DNA from 2 places in the Alkalihalobacillus sp. MEB130 genome. Region 2 is predicted to be linked to the other one. Evidence: riboswitches for the same ligand, from Rfam matches in the RefSeq annotation. Region 2 holds a riboswitch; the other holds the start of a gene.
The links. Region 2 has a riboswitch for cobalamin ahead of N0O92_RS03585 (ABC transporter substrate-binding protein). Riboswitches for the same ligand answer to the same signal wherever they lie in the genome.
Positions count from the first base shown of each region.

Region 1 (5,696 bases), on a different contig from region 2:
GTCTCTTTTCGATTTCCTACCAATTGCTTCATCAGCCATTTTCCGAGCACGACCCTCACATCCTTCTGTTTTAATCCAGACATTGTCGTTTTTTAGTATGAAATGGATATGTTTCATTTATGCACGAAAAAGGTATCCAAAAAGGTAGCTACCCTTTGGACACCCTCTTTCGAAAAATGAGGCAATTAGAAAATGAGACCAGCTTTTTCTCATGAAACTCTAATGTGTATGAACTGAAACAAGAATTTCTCCTCGATTTAGATTTACATCTGTTTTAATGAGCACAGGATAGGAATGGGGATTTTTAAATCGAAAATCCGGTCCTCCCCATGATACAGTTGCATCTCTCCCTTCTGGAACATAACCTATTTCTCTTGAATGTGTATATCGTTCAATCATTTCTAAACCCGCTTTGTCAACGGCATTAAAGAGTGTTGAAGATGTTTGACAAATCCCTCCCCCAATCCCCATGACAAATTCTTTATTTATAATCTCTTTTGCTTCTTCGTATCCTCTTTCTCTTGTTCGCTCTCCTACCGTTTGATTAAAAGAAAATGTATCTCCAGGTCCTAACACGATTCCAGAAATAGCTTCTGCGGATAATTTGACATTTTGCGATCTACCTGCAACATTAGGATTAAAGTACGTTTTGAATTCTCCAATGCTTCTTTTGTCAATTCCTATTACGTCCTCTTCAGAAACAGCTGGTTCCGTCACATAAATAGGCATAACCATATCCTTTGTTCCTGTTTCTACCTTTTGTAACTGATCAACGAGTTCCTGCTCAGAAAGGATGACTCTTGGAGTGCCGGGAGTAATTTCACCATTTGATTGAATACGGGGATTTTGCATAGGAGTATCTATATGCGCGGCTAGGTCCTTAGCTAGTTGCTGTAACGCTTCTTCATCTAAAGAACTAGAGGACCTATAACCATAGTCATTCAAAACGACATCATGAACATTGTTATTCCACTCATCTTTTAAGCTAATCTTCCAATAAACAGGAGCCTTCCACATAGATTCGGTGTGAAAATAAGAAGAATGTGAGGCAACAGGCTTAGGCCCTTCAGCAGACACTTCATTGCTACATCCAGCAAGTAATAATAGCACAACTAGCCAACTTTTTTTCATTCATTTATCCCCCTCTATACATCATACACATTTACCAATATATGAGAGGTCATGTGAATCATTCCATGTATATTCGCTGATTTTTAATTAAATTAAAGAAAAAACCACACTTTATCAGAGTGTGGCTTCTACTTATTTCTCTTTCTTCCGCTTTCCTCCCTTAAATACAATCGCACTCCTTTCATATTTTATATCTCCAACCTTTAGTCGAGCATTCACGACGCGAGCAACTGCAAAGAAATAATCCGATAACCGGTTTAAGTATTTTAGTACAATAGTATTTATTTCAGCCTCTCGTTGCAGTCTAGTCACATATCGTTCAGCCCTTCTTGTAATCGTACGACAAATGTGAAGGGTCGCAGCCGCAGCCGCTCCTCCTGGTAATATGAATTTTTCTAACTCAGGAGCTTCTTCAATATAAACATCTATACGCGTTTCTAAGAAATCAATCATAGCTTGATTCGCCTTGTAAGGATGTTTCTCTGAAGCTTTAATCATCGCTAAATCTCCGCCACAATCAAATAATTCATGTTGAATTTTAGTCAACTCCATTTTTATATCAGAAAAATTTTCATCGTCCAATTGCGTAATGGCCTGCCCAATAAATGAGTTTAATTCATCTGTAGTTCCGTACGCTATGACCCGAGTATCATCTTTATCTAGCCTTCCTCCTATTACACTTGTTTTTCCCTCATCACCCGTTCGCGTATATAACTTCATAATCTTCCTCCTTATCTCAAATATCGAGAAGTAGTTACACATCTTTTTTTCGTGCTCGTGATAGTTTCAAATTATGTATGGTCTATATTATATATGATTGATGCAGTCATAAGCCATGATCGATTTTCTAACTTATGGACAAATACCTCTTTATGCACTTTTTCACTATCGTTTGTACGGAGTATATAAAAAAACTATTGACAACCTCCCTCCTACTAAGCTAAAGTTTAAAACAATTTCATATGTTGAAAATAGGTACTTTGAAGATAGCTTCAAAGTTTAAAAGGGAATTCGGTGTAAATCCGAAGCGGTCCCGCCACTGTAATAGAAAAGTTATCATGACATGTCACTGGCTAACGCTGGGAAGACCATGATCACGTTGATTCTAGAGCCAGGAGACCTGCCTATTTTAACAACACTGCTTTTACCTACGGGAGATAGGGAGGTGTTAACAATATTGCATTGATTAATCTATGGATATCGTTACCCTTTTTTCGGTAATGATATCCATTTTTTTGTAGTGAAATATATATTTTATTGGAGGAACTATTAATGAACTCATTAAAAACTAGTAATTTAGGCTACTCTCGAATTGGAGAGAACCGCGAATGGAAAAAAACTCTTGAAGCCTATTGGTCTCATACTATTACTGAAGAGACTTTCTTACAACAAATGAAGAAATATCGACTTCATCATCTTCAGAAGCAACTAGAAAAAGATGTGGACCTTATTCCTGTTGGGGAATTTTCCTATTATGATCACGTTCTTGATACAGCTAGTATGTTTGGCTTTGTTCCGAAACGGTTTGGACATGATGGAGGGACGGTTCCTTTAGCTACCTACTTCGCAATGGCACGTGGTAGTCAAGGAACGCATGCTTGTGAAATGACAAAGTGGTTCGATACAAATTACCATTACATTGTTCCTGAAATTGAAAATAAAAAGCCTGTTTTACTAGAGAATCGTCCTCTTCAAGCTTTCTTAGAAGCAAAGAACGAATTAAACATTACGGGAAAGCCTGTTATCCTTGGACCTTTTACATTTTTGAAATTATCTAAAGGTTATAATACGGAATCGTTTGGAAGTTTATTAATAAGTTTTATCCCAGTTTATACGCAATTGTTATCTGAGCTCGCACAAGCAGGCGCCACTCTCGTTCAGATTGATGAGCCTTCGCTCGTTACCGATATAACAACGGATGAAATGGAGCTCGTTCATGACTTTTATGAGGAGATCTCTAAGCAAGTACCCGAACTTGAAATTTTGTTACAAACTTACTTTGAGGCAGTTTCTCACTATAAACAGGTAATTGACTTACCTGTGAAAGCAATCGGTCTTGATTTTGTCAGTGGTTATGAAGAAAACATTCAATCAATAAAAAAATTCGGCTTTCCTAAAGATAAGATTCTTGCTGTAGGAGTAATTGATGGAAGAAACATTTGGAAGAATCGTTTACAAGAAACGAACGATCTTATAACGCAGCTTAGTAAGTATGTTCCGCTAACTAATCAAATTCTCCAACCTTCTTCTAGTTTATTGCATGTTCCGGTTACTGTTAAAGGAGAATCCAAGCTACATTCCATCGTGAAAGATGCTTTGGCTTTTGGTGATGAGAAGCTAGATGAATTGCGCCTTTTACGAGATGTCTTACTCCATCCATCTCCCACTAAACAAAATGTATTAGAGCGCTATGATTCTACTCTTAAAAAACTTGAGCAATCAACATGGAGAAAGAAAAAAGAAGAAACCATTCTTCCATCAGAGAGAACAAAACCATTTCAAGAAAGATATGAGCTTCAAAATAAAAAGTGGAACTTACCTCTCCTACCAACAACCACTATTGGAAGTTTTCCACAAACAAAGGACATTCGAAAAGCGCGCTTTCAGTGGAGAAAAGGTGAATTAGCGAACGATACGTATGAGGCACACATCAAAAGCAACATTGAAAAGTGGATTCGTATACAAGAGGAATTGGATATTGATGTTCTAGTACATGGAGAATTTGAACGAAATGACATGGTTGAGTTTTTTGGTGAGAAATTAACAGGTTTTGCATTCTCGCAAAATGGGTGGGTGCAGTCGTACGGTTCTCGTTGCGTAAAACCTCCAATTATTTATGGAAATGTCTCTTTCGATCAACCAATCACTTTAAAAGAAACGCTCTATGCACAATCACTTACAAACCGACCAGTTAAAGGAATGTTAACGGGGCCTGTTACCATTTTAAATTGGTCCTTTGTCCGTAATGACCTTACTCATAAAGAAGTTGCTTTTCAAATTGCCGAAGCGTTACTTCAGGAAGTTCAATCATTAGAAAACTCAGGAATCACCATGATTCAAGTTGATGAGCCAGCTTTACGCGAGGGACTTCCACTTAAACAGAAAAAACATAGCTACTATTTAGATTGGGCAGTCGAAGCTTTCAAAAGAAGTACGTCAGCTGTATCAGATACAACGCAAATTCATACCCATATGTGCTATAGCGATTTTAATGAGATTATTGATGCCATAAAAGCGTTAGACGCAGATGTCATTTCTATTGAGACATCTAGAAGCCACGCTGAATTAATTTCGGCATTTGAAACAAATGTTTATGATAAAGGAATTGGTCTTGGAGTATATGATATTCATAGTCCACGTGTCCCTTCTGAAGAGGAAATCACATCAGTCCTTGAACGAGCTTTATCCGTATTGCCAGCAAATCTCTTTTGGGTTAATCCCGATTGTGGATTAAAAACACGCGGGGAGCAAGAAACGGTTGCCGCCCTATCCATTATGGTTCAAGCTGCCAAAAAAGCTCGCCAGAATATAAAGCAAGTAAGTGAATCACTATAGTTTGATGAAAAAAACTAAAAGCGGGATAAGGTATTTCTATTAAACGATATCCATTTACAGCTGAAACCTTTTTCTCCAAACAAAGGAGTTCCTTACATGAGATATGAACTTGTCTACTTCCTGCAAGCTACGTATGATGAGAAAGTAATTCGGACTTTTATCAAAAATATGGATGCAAAAAGTTTAATGACATTGCTTCATTATCTTTCTTTAACAGATCAAGATACGAAAGAACGTTGGCTTACCATTTATCATAAACTCTTCAAGTAACTCTCTAAACTAAAAACGAAAAATCTGTCCCAATATATGATATCAAACTAATCATATAAAACTTGGGACAGATTTCCTTATTACTTATTTCCTTTTTTAGGAATAAAGAAGGAGAAGGTTGTTCCTTCGTTCATTTTACTATGAACAGAAATCGTTCCTTCATGGGCCTCAACAATATTTTTGGCAATAGCTAGGCCAAGTCCTGTTCCTGCACGGCCTCTTGTCCTAGCCTTATCAGCTTTGTAAAAACGCTCAAACACGTAAGGAAGATCTTGTTCTGGAATTCCTGATCCTGTATCGATGACATCAAACTTACATCCTTCTTCATAGTCATAAATTTGAAGCTTAACGTGGCCCTTCTCACTTGTATGACGAACGGCATTATGAAGCAAATTGGTTAATACTTGTTCAATACGATCTGGATCACAGTCTAAATGTGCTTCTTTAGACATCTCCATTGTTAATTCAATTCCTTGTTCGCGAGCAAGACCATGAAACTTTCTAACAATTCGTTCTGCAAATGATTGTACCTCTATTTGCTCTAAATTTAACTCAACGTGCCCAGCTTCCATTCTAGCAATATCAAGTAGTTCATTTACTAACCTTCCCATTCGCAGTGATTCATCATAGATAATTTTAGCGATTTCTTTCTTTTCTTCATCAGAACCTACGATATCATCAATGATCGCTTCACTATATCCTTGTAACATCGATATAGGGGTTCGCAACTCATGAGACAC
Region 1 is NZ_JAOANA010000005.1:177,176-182,871, forward strand. It holds gene N0O92_RS07440 (spore germination protein) at 1-50, opposite strand, end outside; gene N0O92_RS07445 (VanW family protein) at 220-1,131, opposite strand; gene N0O92_RS07450 (cob(I)yrinic acid a,c-diamide adenosyltransferase) at 1,264-1,851, opposite strand; cobalamin riboswitch at 2,087-2,273, shown strand; gene metE (5-methyltetrahydropteroyltriglutamate--homocysteine S-methyltransferase) at 2,404-4,686, shown strand; gene N0O92_RS07460 (hypothetical protein) at 4,783-4,956, shown strand; gene N0O92_RS07465 (ATP-binding protein) at 5,037-5,696, opposite strand, start outside.
Region 1: it holds a riboswitch for cobalamin, as region 2 does, so the genes downstream of both, metE (5-methyltetrahydropteroyltriglutamate--homocysteine S-methyltransferase) here and N0O92_RS03585 (ABC transporter substrate-binding protein) in region 2, are expected to answer to the same signal.

Region 2 (5,696 bases):
CGCGAAAATGCAGATGCTTACTTAGAGGAATTAGAAGAATTAGATGCATTTATTACATCAGAAATTGAAGGAATTCCTGAAGAAAACCGTGTCATTGTTGTGAGTGAAGATGCGTTTAAATATTTTGGTGAAGCATATGGCTTCCAAACAGAGGGTGTTTGGGAAATCAATTCACATGAAGAAGGCACACCAGGACAGATTGCTCGAGTAATTGATGTAGTAAATGATCAAAATATTCCTGCCATCTTTGTTGAAACAACGGTTGATCGCCGTTACATGGAATCTGTCTCCGGCGATACGGGCGTAGAAATTGCTGGTGAAGTGTATACAGATGCCGTTGGGCAAGAAGGCAGTGGCGCTGAGACGTATGTATTAATGATGAAACATAACGTTGAAACATTTGTAAACGGCTTAAAATAATATAAAGGAAGAAAGTGACTCAGATTGTTTTTGAGTTGCTTTCTTTTTTTTTGTTTGAATCATATTAATGAATCGTTTAAAATGATATTAAATCGTAATTATTACGTTTTGTATACATGTAGAAAGGAAGAGTAGAAATGTTTGAATGGACAATAATTGGTGGAGGGATTCAAGGATCCACGTTAGCAACGTATTTAATTAAAAGAAACGGTACATCGATTTCTAACTTAGCAATCATTGATCCACATCGTGAACCGTTATTCACTTGGAAGAAGTGTACAAAAACAGTTGAAATGCCATTTTTAAGATCGCCATCTATCCATCACCTTGATGTTGATCCATTTTCTCTCGAGAAATATGCAAAAGCGAAAGGAGGGAAAATGTCTGCTCACTTTTATGGTCCTTATGATCGACCTTCCCTTTCTATTTTTAATGAACATTGCGATTCTCTTTTTGAAGAGATTGAATTGAAAAAAAGTTGGATTCAAGGGCGTGTGAACAAACTTCAAAGGGTGGATAAGCACTGGCTAGTTACACTAATGGGAGAAAGACAAATTAAGAGTAAGAATGTGGTGTTAGCAATGGGATTAAGTGACCAGCCGTGTTGGCCAGGTTGGGCAAGTGAATTGAAAGTACAAGGAGCTAATATTCACCATATCTATGATAACAATGAAAATCAGCATATCTCTTCTGAGGGAGAAATAGTCATTATAGGTGGAGGAATAAGTGCAATACATACAGCTTTAAAATGGAGTAACTTACGACCAGGAAAAGTAAAACTGCTTACAAGACATCCCCTTCGTACACATCAGTTTGATTCCGATCCAGGTTGGTTAGGTCCGAAGAAGATGAAATCATTTGAAAAGGTTACATGTCTTGAAGAAAGAAGGAAGATTATTGCTAATGCAAGGTTCAGAGGGTCAATCCCACAAGAGCTTAAGATGAAAGTAATAAGTGCGGGTAGGGAAGGGCGTCTTGAACTCTTAATTGATAACGTATCCAAAGCATTATATGAAAAAGAGGAAATAGTACTAGAATTAGAAAAGACATCTATTAGAACAGACCATGTCTTATTAGCTACGGGTTTTCACGCCTCTCCTCCAGGTATCGAATGGTTACAACCTACTATAGAAAAGGAACAACTGCACTGTGCAAATTGCGGGTATCCGATTGTATCCGAAGACTCTTTGCAATGGGGAGAAAATCTTTATGTAATGGGTGCATTGGCTGAACTGGTAATTGGACCAGTCTCTAGAAACATATCAGGTGCTAGAAGAGGAGCGGAGAGAATTGTTCAATCTCAAATGAGATAAATGAGAAGTAAGTGAAAAGTATCATAATGAAAAATAGGAAGGAGATTCTAAAAACAAAGAATCTCCTTCCTATTTCATTTCTGTGAACATCCGAGTAATTACGCTTCTATATATTGAGGGAGTGGGTCATGTAGTTTTGTCCAATCTGAAGCCATTTCTATATCGGTTAATAAGCAGTGATCTAAAGAACTGCTTATTTGCTCATGATCCATGTCGATTCCAATTAGGACTAGTTCGGTCATTCGGTCACCAAATTCTGGATGCCATTTTGCTTGGAGTTCCGGATCATCAAGAAGAGTTTGGTGTTGCTCTTCTTCGGGGTACGCAGCTACCCATTCTCCAGCACCTTGAATAGTAACTAAAGAACCTGATTGAGATAGTAAGCCAGCCATGTTGTTTCTTGATGCAATCCAAATAAATCCTTTTGCGCGAACAACGTCTACTGGCCAATTTTCTAACCAGTTCATATATCGTTCAGGGTGAAATGGCTTTCTGCTTCGATAAACAAAGGAAGAAACTCCATATTCCTCTGTTTCTGGAGTATGCTCTTCATTTAATTCTTTGATCCAGCCAGCAGATTGACTAACTTTTTCAAAATCAAATTTGTTAGTATCCAAAATCGAAACTAAGTCAACTTTTGAGTAAGACGTTGGAATAATATTTGCGTCAGCATTTAATTTACGTAAGAATCCTAGTAATTCTTTTTTATCGACTTCTTTTAGCATCTCAATCTTATTAAGGACAATAACATCAGCAAATTCGATCTGATCGACTAGCAAGTCTGAGATTTCACGCGTGTCGTTTTCATCTGTACCTTCTTTACGGTCAAGAAGTGACTCACCTGATGCATAATCATCCCAAAAGCGGTTCGCGTCAACAACCGTTACCATCGTATCTAACTTGCACTTTTTCGTTAAATCAATCCCGAGTTCTTCGTCACTATACGTAAATGTTTGAGCAACAGGAACAGGTTCACTTATACCTGAAGATTCAATTACAATATAATCAATATTACCTGCGTCCACGATTCGCTCAACCTCTTGCATTAAGTCTTCTCGCAGAGTACAGCAAATACAGCCGTTTTGAAGTTCTACTAATTTTTCTTCTGTTCTAGTGAAACCATTATTTTTAACGAGCCTGGCGTCAATATTTATTTCGCTCATATCGTTAACAATGACCGCAACTTTTAATCCTTCGCGGTTGGATAAGATGTGATTTAACAATGTTGTTTTACCAGAACCTAAGTACCCACTTAGTACGGTAACAGGAATTTTTTGCATGATCGTTCTCCTTTGTCATTCAATAGTGTTTCTTTAATCTTCACAAATAGTAATGGTTACGATTTGTATTTTATCGTTCTTTTATCTATTTGTAAACACCTTATGAATGATAGAACAATTTCTTAGATGAGAGTTTACAAATTTTGTTCATTTTCTATCGTAGTAAAAATAATATTAAAAGGCTTATTTACAAAGTACATATAACTCTCTTATAATTGCTCATAGAGCTAAAAATGAATATTAGACAAATAGGTTTCTTGAATGTTCATGTTTTTCTACATTTAAGACTAAGAGGGAAGTTGGTGTAAATCCAACACGGTCCCGCCACTGTATACGATGAGGATGGTTAGATTAAATCCACTGTGTGTTGTCACATGGGAAGGATAACCTACGATGATTCGTAAGTCAGGAGACCTGCCTATTTGTACGATTAAGCTTCCTCGAGGAAAGGAATGTTTAAAGCGCAAGTAATTTACCATTTATGTAGATTGCTATTAGGTTTATATGACTTATAGACTGAATACATATGTGTCTTTAACATTCACGCTTTTCCTATGGAATAGCGTTTTTTTGTGCTCAAAATTAAAGGGGGAAAGAAGAAATGAATGTTGAGTTTTTGAAAAAGTGGGGGTTGTTTGGTCTAGTATTATTCTTTATGGCAGCTATCATTGTTGGCTGTGGAATCCAAGAGCAAAATAGTCCAGATGAGCCAAGTGTTACTGAATCAGATGTTGAAGAGGAAAAAAGTGACTCAGGAGATAGTGACGATCTCTTTCCAGTTACGATTACAGATGATGCTGGTCGCGAAGTAACAATTGAAACAGAGCCTGAATCGATTGTTTCTATTCAAGCGAGTAATACTGAGATCACGTTTGCTTTAGGATTAGGAGATAAAGTAATTGGTGTTTCGGATTTTTGTAATTACCCTGCCGAAGCCCTTGAAGTTGAAAAGGTAGGCGGTCAAGATATGAATGCCGAACTAGTTCTTACTCTATTACCAGATATTGCACTCGTAACAGATTATCATTACAATACACACCCAGATATTCTGGAACAATACGAAGAAGCGGGCATTAACGTTGTCGTTGTTGGAAGTTCAACTTCATTTGATGATGTTTACGATAAGATTGAAATGATTGCAACTGTTACTGGAAGTCAGTCTGCAGGAGGAGAAATCATCTCTGACATGAAGGAGCGCCACGACGCTATTAAAGAACAAGCAGAAGAATTGGTTACAGAACAGAAAAAAGTTTGGGTTGAAGTTTCGCCAGCTCCAGATATCTTTACAACTGGACAAAATACGTTTATGCATGAAATGCTTGAATCGATTCAAGCTATTAATGCAGCAGAAGAACAAGAGGGTTGGGTAACTTTGACAGAAGAAGAGATTGTTCAATTGAACCCTGATGTTATTATAACGACGTATGGTTACTATGTAGAGAATCCAAGAGACGATGTTCTTGCACGTGATGGATGGGCTGAGGTACCTGCAATTAAAAATGAACAAGTATATGATGTTGATAATGATACAGTTACTCGTCCTGGACCTCGTTTAATCGAAGGAGTGGAAACTCTTGCGAAACTTATCTATCCTGACGTTTTTGAGCAATAAGATTGTTTGGTTGTATATCGTAATTGGAGGGTTTGTACTTGGTACAACCCTCCTTGGTTTATTGGTAAGCAGTGTTATCATTTCGATTCCTATCATTTTACATATTGTTGCTGAAAATAGTTTGAACCTTGGATGGTTAGAAGAGGTTCCTAGAAATGAAGAAATGATTATCTGGAATATTCGGTTCCCTCGTGTTCTCCTTGCCTTTTTCGTTGGAGCTTCTCTTGGACTAGCTGGTGCTGCTTTTCAAGGACTTTTACGCAATCCGCTTGCTGATCCCTATACGATCGGTGTCTCATCAGGTGCAGCACTTGGAGCGGTATCTGTTTTATTCTTTCAAGTGACGATTGTCGGATTAGGAAGTTTTACTTTGCCGGTTGTTGCGATAATAAGTGGATTTATTACGTTATTAGTTGTGTTTGGTCTCGTGCGATTGAGTAGTCGTAGTTTGGCCATTGAAACAATCATCCTTGCGGGAATTATTATTAGTGCCTTTATTGGTGCTGTTACCTCTTTAATTATTTCTTTAGGTGACAGGGACGCGATGACACAGATCATTTATTGGTTATACGGCAGTGTAGGAATGAGAGGGTGGAGCCACGTACAATTAATTGTCCCTTTTACGATTATTGGTTCATGTATGCTGCTCATTCATTACCGAGAACTGAATGCTCTAGCGTTAGGAGAGAACGCGGCGGATCATATCGGAGTAAACGTGAAAAAGGGGAAGACCTATATTTTAATTGGCGCTTCTTTATTAACAGGAGCCGCTGTAGCTGTCTCTGGTTCAATAGGCTTTGTTGGTCTTGTTATCCCTCATTTAGTGAGGCTTTTAACAGGTCCTAACCATAAGCATGTTCTTCCGTTATCAATGCTTACAGGTGGAGCATTTCTTATACTAGCAGACTTAGTTGCGAGAACGATTATAGCGCCAAAAGAATTACCGATTGGAGTAATTACGGCTTTAATAGGGGCACCTGTTTTTGCTCTACTATTAATAAGAGAACGAATGGGAAGGGGGGATCGAAGTGATTAAAGTTGAGAATTTGGTTGGAGGATACAACAACAACT
Region 2 is NZ_JAOANA010000002.1:367,956-373,651, reverse strand. It holds gene N0O92_RS03600 (metal ABC transporter substrate-binding protein) at 1-420, shown strand, start outside; gene N0O92_RS03595 (FAD/NAD(P)-binding protein) at 558-1,733, shown strand; gene N0O92_RS03590 (GTP-binding protein) at 1,832-3,013, opposite strand; cobalamin riboswitch at 3,247-3,449, shown strand; gene N0O92_RS03585 (ABC transporter substrate-binding protein) at 3,615-4,625, shown strand; gene N0O92_RS03580 (FecCD family ABC transporter permease) at 4,588-5,661, shown strand; gene N0O92_RS03575 (adenosylcobinamide amidohydrolase) at 5,654-5,696, shown strand, end outside.